DNA from 3 places in the Paenibacillus sp. Y660 genome. Region 3 is predicted to be linked to each of the others. Evidence: a T-box and tRNA genes for the amino acid it is inferred to sense, from the RefSeq annotation. Region 3 holds a T-box; the other regions hold tRNA genes.

What was found. A T-box is a leader RNA that pairs with one kind of tRNA and senses whether it is charged. The one in region 3 lies ahead of AC2TDN_RS05255 (arginine--tRNA ligase), so its partner is inferred to be a tRNA-Arg.
Region 1: it has a tRNA-Arg gene. The T-box ahead of AC2TDN_RS05255 (arginine--tRNA ligase) is inferred to sense a tRNA for this amino acid. The anticodon was not compared.
Region 2: it has a tRNA-Arg gene. The T-box ahead of AC2TDN_RS05255 (arginine--tRNA ligase) is inferred to sense a tRNA for this amino acid. The anticodon was not compared.

Annotation. Positions count from the first base shown of each region.
Region 1 is NZ_JBXBBJ010000019.1:24,444-29,965, reverse strand. Features, by position in the region: gene gap (type I glyceraldehyde-3-phosphate dehydrogenase) at 1-696, opposite strand, end outside; gene AC2TDN_RS19285 (sugar-binding transcriptional regulator) at 820-1,857, opposite strand; tRNA gene AC2TDN_RS19280 (tRNA-Arg) at 2,099-2,173, shown strand; gene clpP (ATP-dependent Clp endopeptidase proteolytic subunit ClpP) at 2,365-2,949, shown strand; gene AC2TDN_RS19270 (HPr family phosphocarrier protein) at 3,113-3,382, opposite strand; gene whiA (DNA-binding protein WhiA) at 3,577-4,506, opposite strand; gene AC2TDN_RS19260 (gluconeogenesis factor YvcK family protein) at 4,513-5,499, opposite strand; gene rapZ (RNase adapter RapZ) at 5,512-5,522, opposite strand, start outside.
Region 2 is NZ_JBXBBJ010000023.1:56,837-62,358, reverse strand. Features, by position in the region: gene AC2TDN_RS21020 (FtsW/RodA/SpoVE family cell cycle protein) at 1-457, shown strand, start outside; gene AC2TDN_RS21015 (hypothetical protein) at 519-848, opposite strand; gene AC2TDN_RS21010 (YhjD family protein) at 1,050-1,484, opposite strand; tRNA gene AC2TDN_RS21005 (tRNA-Arg) at 1,622-1,698, opposite strand; gene AC2TDN_RS21000 (HD domain-containing phosphohydrolase) at 1,878-3,029, shown strand; gene AC2TDN_RS20995 (glycosyltransferase) at 3,172-4,257, shown strand; gene AC2TDN_RS20990 (organic hydroperoxide resistance protein) at 4,581-4,994, shown strand; gene AC2TDN_RS20985 (aspartate/glutamate racemase family protein) at 5,092-5,522, opposite strand, start outside.
Region 3 is NZ_JBXBBJ010000003.1:73,802-79,323, reverse strand. Features, by position in the region: gene AC2TDN_RS05280 (HutD/Ves family protein) at 1-469, opposite strand, end outside; gene AC2TDN_RS05275 (rhodanese-like domain-containing protein) at 687-1,007, shown strand; gene AC2TDN_RS05270 (hypothetical protein) at 1,220-1,441, shown strand; gene map (type I methionyl aminopeptidase) at 1,625-2,371, shown strand; gene AC2TDN_RS05260 (hypothetical protein) at 2,546-2,950, shown strand; T-box leader at 3,064-3,297, shown strand; gene AC2TDN_RS05255 (arginine--tRNA ligase) at 3,348-5,222, shown strand; gene AC2TDN_RS05250 (heavy metal translocating P-type ATPase) at 5,295-5,522, shown strand, end outside.

The sequences.
Region 1 (5,522 bases), on a different contig from region 3:
ACGCATAGCCATACCGTTCAATTTACCTTTAAGCTCTGGAAGAACTAGTGAAACAGCTTTCGCTGCGCCAGTTGAAGAAGGAATGATGTTTTCTGCAGCTGCACGAGCGCGGCGCAGGTCTTTATGAGGAACGTCTAGAACGGATTGGTCATTTGTGTATGAGTGAATAGTTGTCATCATACCTTTGACGATTCCGAATTTGTCGTTCAATACTTTTGCGAAAGGAGCAAGACAGTTAGTTGTACATGAAGCGTTGGAAACAATGGTGTGTGCCGCAGGGTCGTATTTATCTTCGTTAACGCCGATAACTACTGTAATATCTTCGTTCGTTGCCGGAGCGGAAATGATAACTTTTTTAGCGCCGCCTTGCAAGTGAAGCTCAGCTTTTTCTTTAGCTGTGAAAATACCAGTTGATTCAACTACGATCTCAACGCCAACGGATCCCCAAGGAAGATCTGCAGGGTTGCGCTCTGCGAAAACTTTGATTTCGCGTCCATTAACGATAAGCGCGCCTTCTTTTGCTTCAACAGTACCGTCAAGTTGACCGTGTGTTGTGTCATATTTCAGAAGATGTGCTAGTGTTGCAGTATCCGTAAGATCGTTTACTGCTACGATTTGAACATCAGGATTGTTCAGTGCTGCGCGGAATACGTTACGGCCGATGCGACCAAAACCATTAATACCAACTTTAACCATTTTTGTTTCCTCCTAAGCATTTTTAAAAGATTAATAAATATATTTCAAGATGTTTTGCTGGTTTGCTGGTTTGCGAGTATAGCACCTTGCAAATCATCATGATTCCAATAGCTTCTTTGCTGCTTAATCCTTCTCTTGCTCGATTAAGGCTACTATTTCCATTGCTGCCGCTTCATCTGTTACGAGTACGTCATTGTGTCCGAAGCGCATAATCGCCGCTATAGCCTCGCCTTTGCTCTTGCCGCCGGCTACGCCAATAACAACCTCAGTGTTCACAATATCCTCAAGCCGTAACCCCACCGTCTGCATTTTGTGCACGACAGCGCCCTTGCGGTCAAAATAGAATCCGAACGACTCTGCAAGCACTTCTTCAGCTTCCATAGCATCGATAATCTCGCGGTCAAGCCGCCTGCGCCTTGCCATGACCATAGCATCTCCGATTCCATGTACAACGATGCGAGCACTGCGGATGACATCCACGATTTCCTTAATGTTAGGCTCCTGCATGATAGACGCGAACGCTTCCTCGCCCAAATGATCAGGTACGTGTAGAAGCCTGTATTGCGCTCCTGTACGTTTCGCCATCATAGATGCAATCGTATTGGCCTGATAGTCCAAGCTCTCTCCAAGGCCGCCTCTAGCTGGTACAAACCAGTTCGTTTTGAGCTGCGAGGAGCTTACCAATTGATTTGCTACCTGTGCGATCGTCGTTCCGCCTGTTACCGCGACCACGTCATGTGGCTGCATAACCTTGTTAAGCACCTGACTTCCTGCACGGCCAAGCTCTCGCTTCGTCTGAGCAGACGTCTCGGAATCGCCGGCTACAATGACGACCTGCGACAATCCATAATGATTGCGGATCGTTTCCTCGAGCTCGGATAGTCCGAACATCGTCTTGTAGAAAGGCTCAAGCTGTTCTAATAAAAGCTTGCCTGAATCGCTAATTCGCATGCCCCCCGAATGAATCTCGAGCAGTCCCTGCGATTTCAGAAAATCGGTCTCCGCACGAAGCATGCGCTCCGTCATCGATAATGTTGACGCCAATGTGCGACGTCCGATTAAATCCGACAGCATCACCTGATGCAGGATCGAATACCGTTTCTTCATGACGTCGAGCAGATCAGGCACAAGCTGCTGCTGCAGTTCAACGATCTGACGCATCTCTCATCCTTCACTCCATCGGCCTCTAGCGTATTCGGTTCAAATGCATTGGACTCATTATGTCCCGCGGTATCATTTCAAGTCCCACCCTTAGTTTATCGGAAATTGGTGATAGTAGCAATAGCCGATTTCCTATTGAAAACGGTTACCGTCACATTTTTCACAAATTTAATTTTTGAACGCCCCTTGCTTTAACATCTTTAATATCATATAATCATTTTTGCGACTATTTTAACCATATGCGCCCGTGGTCCAATGGATATGACGCAGCCCTCCGAAGGCTGAGATCTAGGTTCGATTCCTTGCGGGCGCGCCATTACAACTAATCAGCCGTTCAGGCTTGCAACACCTATAATGATACAGACTAACCGTTCCTATACGCAGGAACGGTTTTTTTATTGGATGGATAGAATTGTTTGACTATCTTTGACTTTTGACTATTCATCCGTTATTATGAGAATACGATTTAACCATTCATTGTTTTTGAGGAGGGGGCTTACGTTGGATATGAATTTCGTTCCTATGGTTATTGAGCAAAACAATCGAGGTGAGCGTGCGTATGACATTTACTCTCGCCTATTGAAAGACCGCATTATTTTTCTAGGATCAGGTGTAAATGACGTGGTGGCCAACTCCATCATCGCTCAATTGCTTTTCCTGGCAGCAGACGACCCAGAGAAGGACATTTCTCTTTATATTAACAGCCCGGGCGGCTCGATTACGGCAGGCATGGCTATCTACGATACGATGCAGTACATTAAACCGGACGTGTCCACCATTTGCGTTGGCATGGCCGCATCCATGGGTGCTTTCTTGCTTACTGCAGGCGCGATCGGCAAACGTTACGCGCTTCCGAACAGCGAAGTAATGATTCACCAGCCGCTTGGCGGCGCAGAAGGCCAAGCAAGCGATATTGCCATTCGTGCGAAACGCATCATCGGCATGCGCGACAAGCTGAACGGCATCTTGGCAGAACGCAGCGGACAGTCGCTGGAGCGTATCGAGAAGGATACGGACCGCGACTACTTCATGAGCGCAACTGAAGCCAAAGAGTACGGCTTGGTCGATAAAGTAATCGAGAAGCTGGCCTAATTGTTAAGTTAGCGGATAAGCAAAAAGAGCAGGTCGGAGGAATCTCCGGACCTGCTCTTTTTACTGTTTGCATTTCATGTATGACTTTTTTGTACCCTGTATACAAAAAAAAAGAGCTGTCGCCGCAAGCTCTGATCGAACCTGCGTGACTTCTCCCTTTTTCTTACTGATTCTCCAACTCTTCTTTGCTTACCAAAGCGACTAAAGCGTTTACAGCCTGTTCTGCGTCCGAACCCTCTGCACTAATGGATACTTCAGTGCCAGAGCTGATTGCTAAGCTCATAATTCCCATTATGGATTTCGCATTCACTTTTTTGTCGTCTTTCTCTACAAATACTTCGGAGGAAAATTTGTTCGCTTCTTGTACGAATAATGCTGCAGGTCTTGCATGAAGTCCCGTCTTAAGACGAACAACAACCGGAAGCCTTGTCATGGAAACCATACCCCCTATATTTTACTCAATCATTAGCATGCGGCAAAAGCGTTAACGGCTCTAATTTGCCGTCTTCTGGCTGCAAAAGCTCGTTTCCGATCAAAGATAAGTATAGCTTGGCTTCCTTATCTTTTTTAAATTAAGTCTTTTGAATTATTATATCATTATACCAGCTCATGCACTAGGATAAAAGCTCAGACCCCACGGATTTTTTCCGCAAGTTCGTCAATTTTGCGTAAACGGTGATTCACGCCTGACTTGCTGACCTTTCCACTAAGCATTTCGCCAACCTCTGTCAGATTCATATCCGGATGCAGCAGCCTGATTTCGGCTACCTCCTTCAACTTATCAGGGAGGCTATCGAGGCCAACCTCACGCTGCAGCAGCTTGATGTTCTCGATCTGACGAACAGCTGCTCCAATCGTTTTGTTCAGATTGGCTGTCTCGCAATTGACGATTCGGTTTACCGAATTTCGCATATCACGCATGATTCGGACATCCTCAAACTTGAATAAGGCTTGATGCGCGCCAATAATATTGAGAAGCTCGATTATTTTCTCGCCCTCTTTGATGTAGAAGATAAAACCCTTTTTACGTTCAATGCATCTAGCGTTTAGATCAAATTTGTTCGCAAGGTCAACGAGCGCCTCGCAATGCTCCTGGTACATCGACGATATCTCCAAATGATAAGAGGAGCCCTCCGGGTTGTTAACGGAACCTCCCGCAAGGAACGCGCCGCGCAAATAGGAACGCTTGCAGCATGGCTTGCGAATGATTTCCTTGTCGATGCCAAGATTGAACATAAAGCCTTCGGATACAATTTTGAGCTCGCTCAATAATTCCTGTACGCCTGCTGGAATACGGACAATATATACATTATTTTTTTTGAGCCTCATCTTCTTGCGGACGAGCAGCTCAACATGCAGCTCATAATGTTTTTTGAGCAGGGAATAAATTCTTCTGGCGATCGCGGCATTTTCCGTTGAGATGTCCAAAACGACTTTGCGGCTAGATACGCTAACCGAACCATTCATCCGTATGAGCGCGGATAGCTCCGCTCTCTCACAACAGCTGTCCGCTTCAATCAATGTCAGCTCTTTCTTTGTTTGTGCCGCAAACGACATTGTGTATCACCTCTTTCGTAACATCCAATTCTCTACCAGCTTATATATATGATGGCTTAAACGTTCAGCATCATGCCTTAAAAAAGTACGGAATAAAACAAGTTTATCCGCAATGACCTCATAACCCTTTTGCGTAACCGCATCTAGATCCAAATAAACGGCTTTCGCGCCCATCTCTGCATACTTGCTTTCGATTTGCGGCGGAATTTCGCCGTCATTCACAATGACATAATCAAATAAATGATGACCGATATGAGCATGAATCGCATCCAAATGATCGCCAACCGAGTAATTATCCGTCTCGCCGGGCTGAGTCATCACATTGCAAACAAATAGCTTAACTGCCTCTGATTCTACAATCGCATTCGCAAGCTTTGGAACGAGCAAATTGGGAATGATACTTGTATACAAGCTGCCAGGCCCGATCAAAATAGCGTCAGCCTGCTCAATCGCCTCAACTGCTTCTTGCAGCGGCTCCACATCGGCAGGCTCCAGAAACACCCGCTTGATTACCTTGCCCGCCTTCGGAATCATCGATTCCCCGGTAACAAAGGAACCATCGGCCATTTCCGCTTTAAGCACAATCGATCGGCCCGCTGCTGGGAGCACTCTTCCTCGAACGGCAAGGACACGGCTTAGCTCGCGAATGCCAGTGACGAAGTCACCTGAAATATCGGTCATCGCTGCAAGCATGAGGTTGCCGAGACTATGTCCCGCAAGCCCTGGCACCGTTTTGAAACGATACTGCAGCACCTCGGTGAGCAAAGGTTCCGCATCAGCCAGTGCCATAAGCACGTTTCGAATATCGCCAGGAGGAGGGATCTGCAGCTCATTGCGCAAAATACCCGAGCTGCCTCCATCGTCGGCTACCGTCACGATAGCCGTAATATCGAGCGGCTTTTCCTTCAGCCCTCGCAGCATGACAGAGAGTCCGGTACCGCCGCCAATTACGACGATCTTCGGACGTCTCAAAATTTTGTGTCTACTCTGCATTCTCTCACCCCGTCAATGCTTGT
Region 2 (5,522 bases), on a different contig from region 3:
TGCTTACGGCGTGAGTTATGCTACACATCAATCTATAGAAGCCATTCGTTTAGGCGGCATGTGGGGGCAAGGCTTCGGGGCACAGATCGAAACCATTCGATATCTACAAAGTGAAATGATATTTACCTATTTGATTTATAGTCTTGGATGGGTATTCGGCGGAGCAATCATATTGGTTACACTGCTTTTTATCTTCAGAACGATTCGATTAATTAGAGATTTGAAGGACTCCTATGCGAAAGGGATTGTAACGGGGATTTTTTCAATTATCGGATTTCATTTTGTATGGAGTATACTCATGTCGTTCGGACTGCTGCCGGTAAATGCAACGAATATGCCATTCGTCTCCTATGGCGGAACAAACGGCATTCTCGAACTAATGGCGATGGGATTGATCCTGAGCGTACACAGGAGAAGGAATATGATTAGCCGGTTAAATAGCGAGGCTCGTGCTTAAACCATAAGAGAGGGCTATCCTCCTGTAGAAAATTCTACGGTGGGATAGCCCTCTTTGGTGATTAGAAGCTGCCCGGAGCGGGCGGGTATGGCGGATTGACGTGCTGATCTTTTTTGGATGCAGCAATGAATAGAAATACGGCCGTCGTAAGGTGCATGATCATGCCGAGAATTGGAATCCAAGCCAGTACCGATGTAACGATACCAAGAATGCTGCCCACGATCGGTTTATTATGCTGGGAGCAAAACACAAGCGTCACGATGTGAAGAACAAGCGCTGCGAACAACAGGGTGTATCCAGAGAATATGACCAACGCGCCCCCCAGTACGGGAAAGCCTAAAATAGCTTCAATTATGGCAGTAACTAATAGCAGCGTACCTGCAGCCTTCATTTTTATTCCTCCTAATTAGGTGATTACAGATATCCATGGCAGAGTATGCAAAAATAGCATTTTGCTTACTTTTATTTTTACGCAGCGAACATCGTACAGGTTACAATTTTTCAAAGCCAGCGTGCTTTAAGTGAATTTGCACTTGAAGAACTGCAAAAAAAAGCCTCGTTAATAACGAGACTCCATGGAGAGTGCCTGCGATTATATGCTGTTCATGTTCGAGTGGATGGAAGCATCTTGAGTGAAAATCTCAGCATTATAAGCAGAAATTCGTTTATTTATTTCATTGCGTATGTATTCGTGAGAGAAGGCTGCTGTTTCTTCGAATCCACGGCAATTATAGCGATAGCTAATGTTGCCATTAAAGCTGTTGTCCATACAAACGGTAATGCCTTTACGGATCATTGCCTTGGTGTTCGTAGTCAAATCAGCCTTTATTTGCAGCATGATAAGAGCCGCTGCTTTAGCGAATATAGAACGTAATGTCCGGGCTTTACGGTCCAGCTCGCGCCTATTGCGTTCGACTACGACAAGCGTTAGCGGAAGGATAATGGAATCATGTATAAGCTGAATCTCCTCGCTTGCAGGTGGACGTTGTAGAGCTGGATCGTTTATTTCGAATAACGGCATCGCCATATGTAAATCACCTCATGCACATTATATGCGAACAGACGTTCTGTAGTCAACATATCGAAGCTATCATTTTTTACAACAAAAAACCTTCTACGATTATTTGCAGAAGGTCGTGATTATGTATGCGAGATAATTAGATATGGCGCGCCCGAGAGGGCTCGAACCTCCCACCTAACGTTTAGGAAACGTTTGCTCTATCCGGATGAGCTACGGACGCGCAGCAATAGTTATTATAGCATGTGCGCTTTTAAGTAAGCAAGATTCCTAAAGCAAATGTAAACCATGCATTTTTTGTCGAAAAACCTCTCAAATAATGTATGAAAAGCAGGATTTAAATGCCATGAAGGCGAATAGATGTAGTGGTATTGAGCTCGAACGGCCGGAGGAGTGCTCTGCATGTATCAAGACTACAATGAACCCCATTCTTATAGATTAGATTTGTCGCCTGAACAGATGCTTAAGGTGATCTTCGAATATACAGCAAAAATTGCTAATGAGAAAAAATTGGAATCCGTGCTTGTTTTAATGGCGAATATGGGGAGAGAAATGGTTGTTGCTGACCGTTGTACCGTGTGGCTCATTGATGTCGCTCGCAATGAGCTTTTTACAGTTGTCGCTCACGGTGTCGGGGAGATTCGTATACCATATGGAAGCGGGCTCGTAGGAAGCTCGATTAGCACGGGGCAGCCTATTTTTATCGATGATGCCTACGAAGATCCCAGACATAACCCGGATAACGACCGAAAGACGGGGTACCGGACAAAGTCGATTATGACCATTCCTTTTCGCAATAATCAGGGAGAAGTCATCGGTGCGTATCAGGCTATCAACAAGTTGACAGAGAAACAGACCTTTTCGACTCAGGATATGGATTATTTGTCGCTTGCTGCAGCCTATTCAGGAAAATCGTTAGAATCGATCATGCTCAATGATGAAATTATCGAGACGCAAAAAGAGATTATATTGGCGATGGGCAAAATTGGCGAGGGCCGCTCTAAGGAAACAGGCAATCATGTTAATCGAGTCGCCCATTATTCATATCTATTAGCGTTAGGTTTAGGAATGAATGAGACGGAAGCAGACATGCTTCGGAACGCCTCGCCGATGCATGATATCGGCAAAGTAGCCATACCTGATTCTATCCTGCAAAAGCCTGGGAAGCTATCGGATGAAGAGTTCGAGCAGATGAAGCAGCACTCAGATATTGGCTTCCGGCTTCTGCGAAATTCGAAGCGGCAGCTTCTTCGGGCTGCGGCGATCGTTGCTTTGCAGCATCATGAGAAATGGGACGGTTCGGGTTACCCGCAAGGCCTTAAAGGAGAAGACATCCACATATATGGACGGATTACGGCGATAGCGGATGTTTTTGACGCATTAGGCAGTTCACGTATCTATAAAGCGGCTTGGCCGCTGGATCAAATACTAGCGCTGATTGAGGGAGAGCGTGGCCGCCATTTTGACCCGCGGGTCGTTGATGTATTTTTTGAGCAGCTGCCTCGTATCCTTGAAGTTAGAGATCGTGAAGCCGATATCCCTGAAATCGATTAGAAGCTGTTGGCAAGACCTCGTTGGAGAAATCCTTTGGGTTCTTTTTTACTTGGGGCAGCGCCGTTAATACTCCAAAAGTAACAGAACAATCACACTGGAATATGATGAATCAATCTAATCGACTCGCGGGAGTGTGATTTCGTTGGTTTCCATAAGCCTGTGCTTAATTGTCAAAAATGAAGAAAAAACACTCGGGCGATGTCTTTCCTCCATAAAAGATATCGCCGATGAGATTATTATTGTGGATACAGGCTCTACCGATTCGACGGAGCAGGTTGCAAGTGAATTCACCGAACGAATTGAGCATTTTACCTGGATCGATGATTTCGCAGCAGCCCGCAACTTTGCTTTTTCTTTGGCAACAAAGTCGCATATTATGTGGCTGGATGCTGATGATATTTTGAAGGAATCTGATCGCCAGAAGCTGATAAGCTTAAAGCAGCATTTAAGCCCGGACGTCGACTCGGTCTCGATGGAATATCATCTGGCATTCGATGAATTCGGCAACGTCACCACTAAATTAAGGCGCAATCGGCTTGTGAGGCGGGATCGGGCATTTAAATGGATTGGCCCGGTACATGAATACCTAGAGGTGTATGGCCACATCTTGCATAGTGACGTGGCGGTAACGCATAGCAGCATTCACCATGACAGTGATCGCAATTTGAACATATATGAGCAGCGCTTAGCCAAAGGGGAAAGCTTTTCTCCGCGCGATTTGTTTTATTACGCCAACGAGCTTAAGGACCATGGAAAATTTGAGGCTGCCATAAAATATTACAATCAATTTCTTGCCACGGAAAAAGGCTGGATCGAAGATAATGTGACTGCCTGCAGCAGGCTGTCCGATTGTTATGACGAGCTTCATGACACGCGCAATATGCTCGATTCCATCTTACGCTCCTTTCATTATGACAAGCCGAGAGCGGAGTTTTGCTGTCGATTAGGCTATTATTTCATGCAGAGAAATGAACATAAGCTGGCCATTTACTGGTACAGGCTCGCGTTAACGACTGAGAAGCCGGAGGAGAGCTTGGGCTTTGAGAACTTAGCCTGCTCCACATGGCTGCCGAATTTGCAGCTATGCGTCTGCTATGATCGGATTGGCGAGTACGAAAAAGCGTATGAGCATAACGAGAAGGCGGCCATTTTCAGACCATCGGATGAGCGGATATTGGCTAATCGCTCGTATTTAAATAATCGCCTTGGTAAGAAGGCAGATATATAAAACGCAATGTCTCATCAATCGAATACGTGCAGCAGGCGACCGCCTCCGAGAAAATAGGGAGATGGCCGCTTTTTTTGTTGTGAAGTTAGGATTGGGCTATTGACATCGATGGAAGAAAGGTGTATATTAAATTGTATAAAACTAAATTGTATAGAATTAAATAAATGCTGTTGGTTCTGCTGAAGAGAATAGAACAAGAGGATTTGGGTTATAAGAAAGCATGATGTCAAACAAATGACGGCATGCAGCATGCCCGTACCGTTTCTTTTGCAGCTATTCGAACATCAAGATCGAACAAAATAACCTAATTGGAGGAATTGAACATGAAAAATTTATACACAGCTACAGTAACAGCAACAGGTGGAAGAGACGGCAAACTCGTATCGAGCGATAATATTTTGAATCTTGAAGTGAAAGCTCCTAAAGAGCTTGGAGGAGTAGGCGGAGCGACCAATCCAGAGCAGCTATTTGCAGCAGGCTATGCGGCATGCTTTGAGAGCGCGCTTAACCTAGTGGCTCGAATGAAAAAGATTAAAGTGGAAAAAACAGAAGTGACTGCTCATGTTACACTTGGCAAGGATGATGGCGGAGGCTATGAGCTTGGTGCGAAGCTGGATATTTCGGTTGCAGGTGTAGAGCAGGATGTAGCTAAGGAATTGGTCGAAGCGGCTCATCAAGTATGCCCATATTCGAGAGCAACTCGCGGCAACATCAACGTCGAGCTTAATCTGGTTTAATTCATAGTCAACAACGTTCATATTAATAAAAAAATCCGGAGAACCTTCTCCGGATTTTTTCTATGCTAATGTTCTTTGCCAGGCCGCCTCTAACGCCTTATGCTTTTATTTTCGTGATGGACTGCTTGCCGGATAGCTCGATAGACTTCTGAACAAGCACGGCCATAGCATCGACACAATGCTTCGCGACCTCGCTCTGAATGGGGATACAGGACAATTCGGTGCACGCGATAATGACGCATTGGCACTGATCATGCTCCAGAAGATGATGGATAATGTCTTCAAACTCGGAAGGCTCAACCGGCAAATTGCGTTTAACCTTATTGTAGATAATATCCATCACATGCTCCTGAACCTCTTCACTCGGCTCATGGAGCTGCATATTGTAATGATCGCAGCCTTTGCGATAGACGCCGCTGCTTACGGTTCCATTCGTTGCTAAAATGCCGACCTTGCAGTGCTCGCCATAAGCATCGTAGATCTCTTTCAGCGTCTCGTCCACCATGTTGATAATGTTGATGCTGGTCA
Region 3 (5,522 bases):
TAGCGCAATAAATCGCTTCGAACACTTGGTTGAAATCGTTAGTAGATAAATAGGGGCCAAGAATGACCGTTTGAGCAGATTCATCCATGTGCAGTGCTTGAAGCTCGCCTTTGTAGCCTTCAGTCAGCATCAGATTGAAATCTTCTACTTTCCCAAAGCTTTGGGTTGTCCACTCTCCGCTGTAGCTATCCTGTTCATAGGGCTTCAACACAGTCTGATGATGCCCTTCATGCTGAAGAGTCATTTCTCCCGCTGTGACCATCGTTAGTCGCCAAATGCCGGGAAGGGGGGTGAAGGTGGATTGCTCGACTTCGACTGTTGCCGTACTAATTCTCCATCCAAAATTCCGCTTCGAATAATCTGCATCTTGAGGGTATATGGCAACCTCCGTTGTCGTACCGCCCGACCATCTTGCTGTGTGCTGCTGAGCTTTCCTGCATAATTGAAATGAAAGAGAAATAATGACCATCGCCTTCCGTTCTTAAATGAATTTGCATGTATGTAATTATAACATATGAAGTGCTGTTTGATGCGTGTTGAGAGGGGCTGTGAACAGTCTTTATCATCTGCAAGAAAGGCTGGTTTGCTATATTCTATAAGCAGTGAACGTGTGCCAAGATGGACATGAACTTGCCTTCGCGATACAATGCTTATAGACAAATAAATATTAAGCATGGCTTGAAGGGATGAATAATATGTATCCGGAAATGACGGCAGCTGAGCTGGATGACCAGCTAAAGGCAGGCAAAACCTTAAATCTCGTTGATGTCCGCGAACCGGATGAATGGCAAGCTGGCCATATTAAAGAAGCACGCAGCATTCCTTTATCGGAGCTTCAGGAGCGGTCGAATGAGCTTCAGCAGGGCGAGCAAGAAATCGTTCTGATTTGCCGGAGCGGCGGCCGCAGCGGCAAAGCCTGCGACTTCTTGCACGCACAAGGCTATAAAGTAGTAAACGTAACAGGCGGCATGCTGCAATGGCCAGGCGAGGTAGCGCTGGGCGAATAATGGATCCATTTTTGATAAAGCTGTTTCTTCAAAAAAAGTCCTCCCAAGGACTTTTTTTGTTTGTATGCTAGGTTGTGGAATAGTTGCTCAGCTCAACGGGCAAAATCATATCTGATTATCTGGATAGCTGCTGTGAAAAATAACAGATTGCTATTCTTTTCATATCATGCTTAGCCACAGGTTGAAACACAAAATAGAAAGGATGAATGAGAATGATGCTTCAAGAGCATACAGCTGAAGAAATTAGCGAGTTGATGTCGATATTAAAAAATTCGTTGTCAATGGAGCTGAGAGTGAGCAATGAAGAAGTGCAGAACACAATAACAATGATGGAAAAGCATGGATTTAAATATAAGGTCTCATGGTCGTCAATGGAATTGGAAGATCATACGGTGATCGATTTTTGGAAGAAAGAACTGATCAAGAATCCTTAACGTTTCCGCTAAGCTGGTTCTATTCCGTTAACGAATAAACCATTCGAACATATACTGAAGCATACATACTTCAGGAGCTAACTTGGAGCGCAAGCTGGGGTATTCTTATTTTAAAACCGATTATACATTTTAGAGAAAACTTCAGGCTGCGGCGTAATTGAAGTGAAGGATTAGGTGATTGAAATGATTGTTATCAAGACGCAGGAAGAAATGATGAAAATGAAAAAAGCGGGTGAAGTATTGGCAGCCTGCCACCGGGAGCTGCGCTCTTTCATCCGTGCTGGCATTACCACTTTAGAAATCGATCAATTTGTTGAAGCTTTTTTGGAAAAGCATGGCGCGACGCCGGAGCAAAAAGGGTATAATGGATATCCGTTCGCGACTTGCGCTTCAATTAACGATGTCATTTGCCATGGCTTTCCTAGTCAAACCGTACTGGTGGAAGGCGATATCGTAACGGTTGATATGGTCGTTAAATTGGATGGCTGGCTCGCCGATTCGGCTTGGTCCTATACGGTTGGGAATGTGTCGGCAGAGGCGCAAAGGCTGCTCGATGTCACCAAGGAGTCGCTCTATAAAGGCATTGAACAGGCTGTAGTTGGAAACCGGATCGGTGACATATCGCATGCAATTCAAGTCTATGCTGAAGCGCAAGGGTTCTCGGTCGTCCGAGACTTTATTGGTCATGGCATCGGCCAGAAAATGCATGAAGAGCCTCAAGTGCCCCATTATGGACCTCCGCATAGAGGCACGCGCTTAAAGGCGGGTATGGTGCTGACCATTGAGCCGATGTTGAATACGGGAAAATACCACAGTAAAATTGATGCAGACGGATGGACGGCAAGAACGGTCGATGGCGGTCTGTCGGCTCAATATGAGCATACGCTGGCGATCACCGATGATGGTCCGATCATTTTGACTGAACAATAGCAGTCCTTGATTTTCAAGCATGAAATACAAAGGCTTCCGTCATTCGGCGGAGGCTTTTTTTTGCGGACATGTAACATTTTTTACGAATGGAGCGTCTTATTTATGTGAAAGAAAAATTCCATTATATTCTTTCTTTTAGAGAATGACTAACAGATCTGGGAGCAGGAACAAAAAATGAAAACGAGAAACGGGTACATCTTATTGGCTGTTATGGCTTTATTGCTAATTATTTTTGTCTTTAATTGGCTTAGAACGAATACGAACAATTTTAACATGTTCATGCCTTTTGCCGTCACGTTGAATAACGATTCTGACTATGACATCGTTTCGGTGGAGATGGGAATGGTCTCAGGCTCATCGGAGCATAAGTATACGAAGACAATAAAAGCTGGCGACAGCGTTCGAATTAAACCGCAGCTGCAATTAACGGGCGAAGGCGCTGTCTACTTAAAATACACGGATTCTAGAGGGATTACGAGAGAAAATATCGCTTGTGGATATACGGAATCGTTAACCGGAAGAGCTGAGCTGACGATCGATAATGACCGATTTGTTCTAAATGAGCAAGATTGCTGGTAATGGGTGCTTCACTTTTTTGATAACCAGCAGCTATAGCTATGTCAATGGTTATTCCAGCTTGACATAGCAAAGACGATCCTGTATAAATATTTCTAAGCAATCAATTGGAAATCACAACATTAGTGAATGGGACAGTAATCTATGACGGATAGTTGCAGCGAGCCGGGTCAGTGGAAGCCGGTACGGATGTCTTAGATGAAGCGGACCCAGGAAATGGTTTGCCGAACCGAAGTAAGCAGCAGTAGGCAAATCCGGTCATGGACCGTTACGAAAACGAGGGGTCAAGCAGCTTGCACGCTTGGCACTTAGAGTGGTACCACGGGATCTTTACGGCTCTCGTCTCTTATTTTAGAGACGGGGGCCTTTTTGTATTTTTTATGCGAATGGAGGAATGGGAATGATTAATGAACAAATCATTGCGGCGATTGAGGTTATTATGCAGCGAATGTTATCGGAGGCCGGGCTGCAGCGGCCTGTAAATCTGAGGATAGCGGTGGAGCATCCCGTTAATCTGGAGCATGGCGAATACAGCAGCAATATTGCGATGCAGCTTGCAAAGCTAATGAAGCGCGCTCCTTCCCAGATTGCGGGTGAATTCAAGGAGCAGCTGCTCACCGAGCCGAGCTTGTCCTCATCTATCGCTCGTATCGAGGTAGCTCCTCCAGGCTTCCTGAACTTCTATGTGAATTGGTCCTGGTGGGCTCAAGCTTCAGACCAGCCGGCAGCACGGATCACAGAAGCGAGAAACAAAGTGCTGATCGAGCATACGTCGATCAATCCGAATAAATCGGCTCATATCGGACATTTGCGCAATTCCTGCATCGGCGATTCGTTAGCGAGAATGCTCAAACGGACAGGACATCAAGTAGAGGTGCATAACTATATCGATGACCTAGGCAATCAGCTGGCTGATACGGTGGTTGGCGTTTTGCAGACGACGACCGAGCAGCCTTATGAGCGCTTTGGAGATTTTTGCTGGGAGACATATTCCAAGATCAATAAGGCGTACAAAGAGCAGCCTGCATTGCTCGAGGAGCGTACAAAGGTGCTTGCTCAATTAGAGGAGGGGCGCTCCAATGTAGCATGGATGGGCTTGCTCATAGCAGAACGAATCGTACGCGAGCATGTGGAGGAAATGAAGAAGTTCGGCATCTCCTATGATGTTCTCGTATGGGAGAGCAGCATCGTGCGTGAAGGCTTCTGGGAGCGAACGTATGAGCAGCTTAAGCGTACAGATATCTTCCGTAAGGAGGATGACGGGAAGCTAGCGGGCTGCTGGGTGCTTAAACAGCCGGAGCAAGAAGGCGATATCAAGGAGCAAACAGAATTCCATGCGGAAAAGGTGCTCGTACGCTCGAATGGTATTTTGACCTACACAGCTAAGGACATTGCCTATCACCTGTGGAAGTTTGGCTTGCTCGATAACGATTTTCAGTACAAAAAGTTCTCCGATCGCCTTTGGTCCACCCACGCCAGCGGAGTGAAGAAAAAAATAGGCCGCGCCGATATGGTCATTAACGTCATCGATCAGCGCCAGGAATATCCGCAAGCGATGGTTAAGCAAGCACTGCTTGCTTTAGGCTACCAGAAGCAGGCGGAGCAGCTTAGACATGTCAGCTATGGCGTTGTATCGTTAAGTCCTCAAACGGCAAGAGGTCTAGGCATTGATACCTCGGACGGGAAGCAAGCTTATGCGATGTCGGGCAGGCAAGGAATCGGCGTCAAAATCGCGGATTTCTTGGCGCATATGGAACAAATCATCGATTCGAACCGATCACGCAAGGCCGGATTATCGAGCAGCGCGATTGCAGCAGCGTCGATCCGCTACTATTTGCTGCGTTTCCACTTACAGACGGAGGTCGTATTTGATCTTGAACAAGCGACTGAGGTAACCGGGAATACAGGCGTTTATTTAATGTATTCTTATGCGCGCGCAAGCAGCATATTGAAGAAATCGGGTGTTTCGGGTATCCCAGTCCCTAGCGATACTTTGGCATCCGGCGAGCTTGGATTACAGGAACGCAGTCTGCTTAAACAGCTAGCCTATTGGCCGGAAACGCTGCAAACATCTGTCATGGAGCTCGCGCCAAACCATTTGTGCAACTACGTATATGAGCTCTCTGCTTTATTCAATCATTTCTATGCCACTTGCCCGATTCTAAAGTCAGAGGGGGAGGCGAGGAGCCTGCGCCTATGGCTCACGGAGCGTTATAAGCAAACGATGCAGGATGCGCTTGAAATACTAGGTTTGCCAGCACCAAACAGCATGTAGCCGCATGTTCCATTCATGCAATTCGATTGCCCATCATATAGTTTAACGGGAGAGGTACAGGCATGAGCGGCGATGAATGGAAGGCAGGTGCTGAGGTTGGAGCATGACATTCAGAATCAAGAAATAGAACGTGATGTCACGATAGATTTTGCGGTGCAGGGGATGAGCTGTTCTGCTTGCGCGGCAAGGATTGAGAAGGCTGTCGGCAAAATGGATGGCGTGCAAATGGCGGCAGTCAGCTTCCCGCTTCGAACGGCATGGGTACAGTTTAAGCCCGGGGTGCTCGGGGCCGCCCAGATT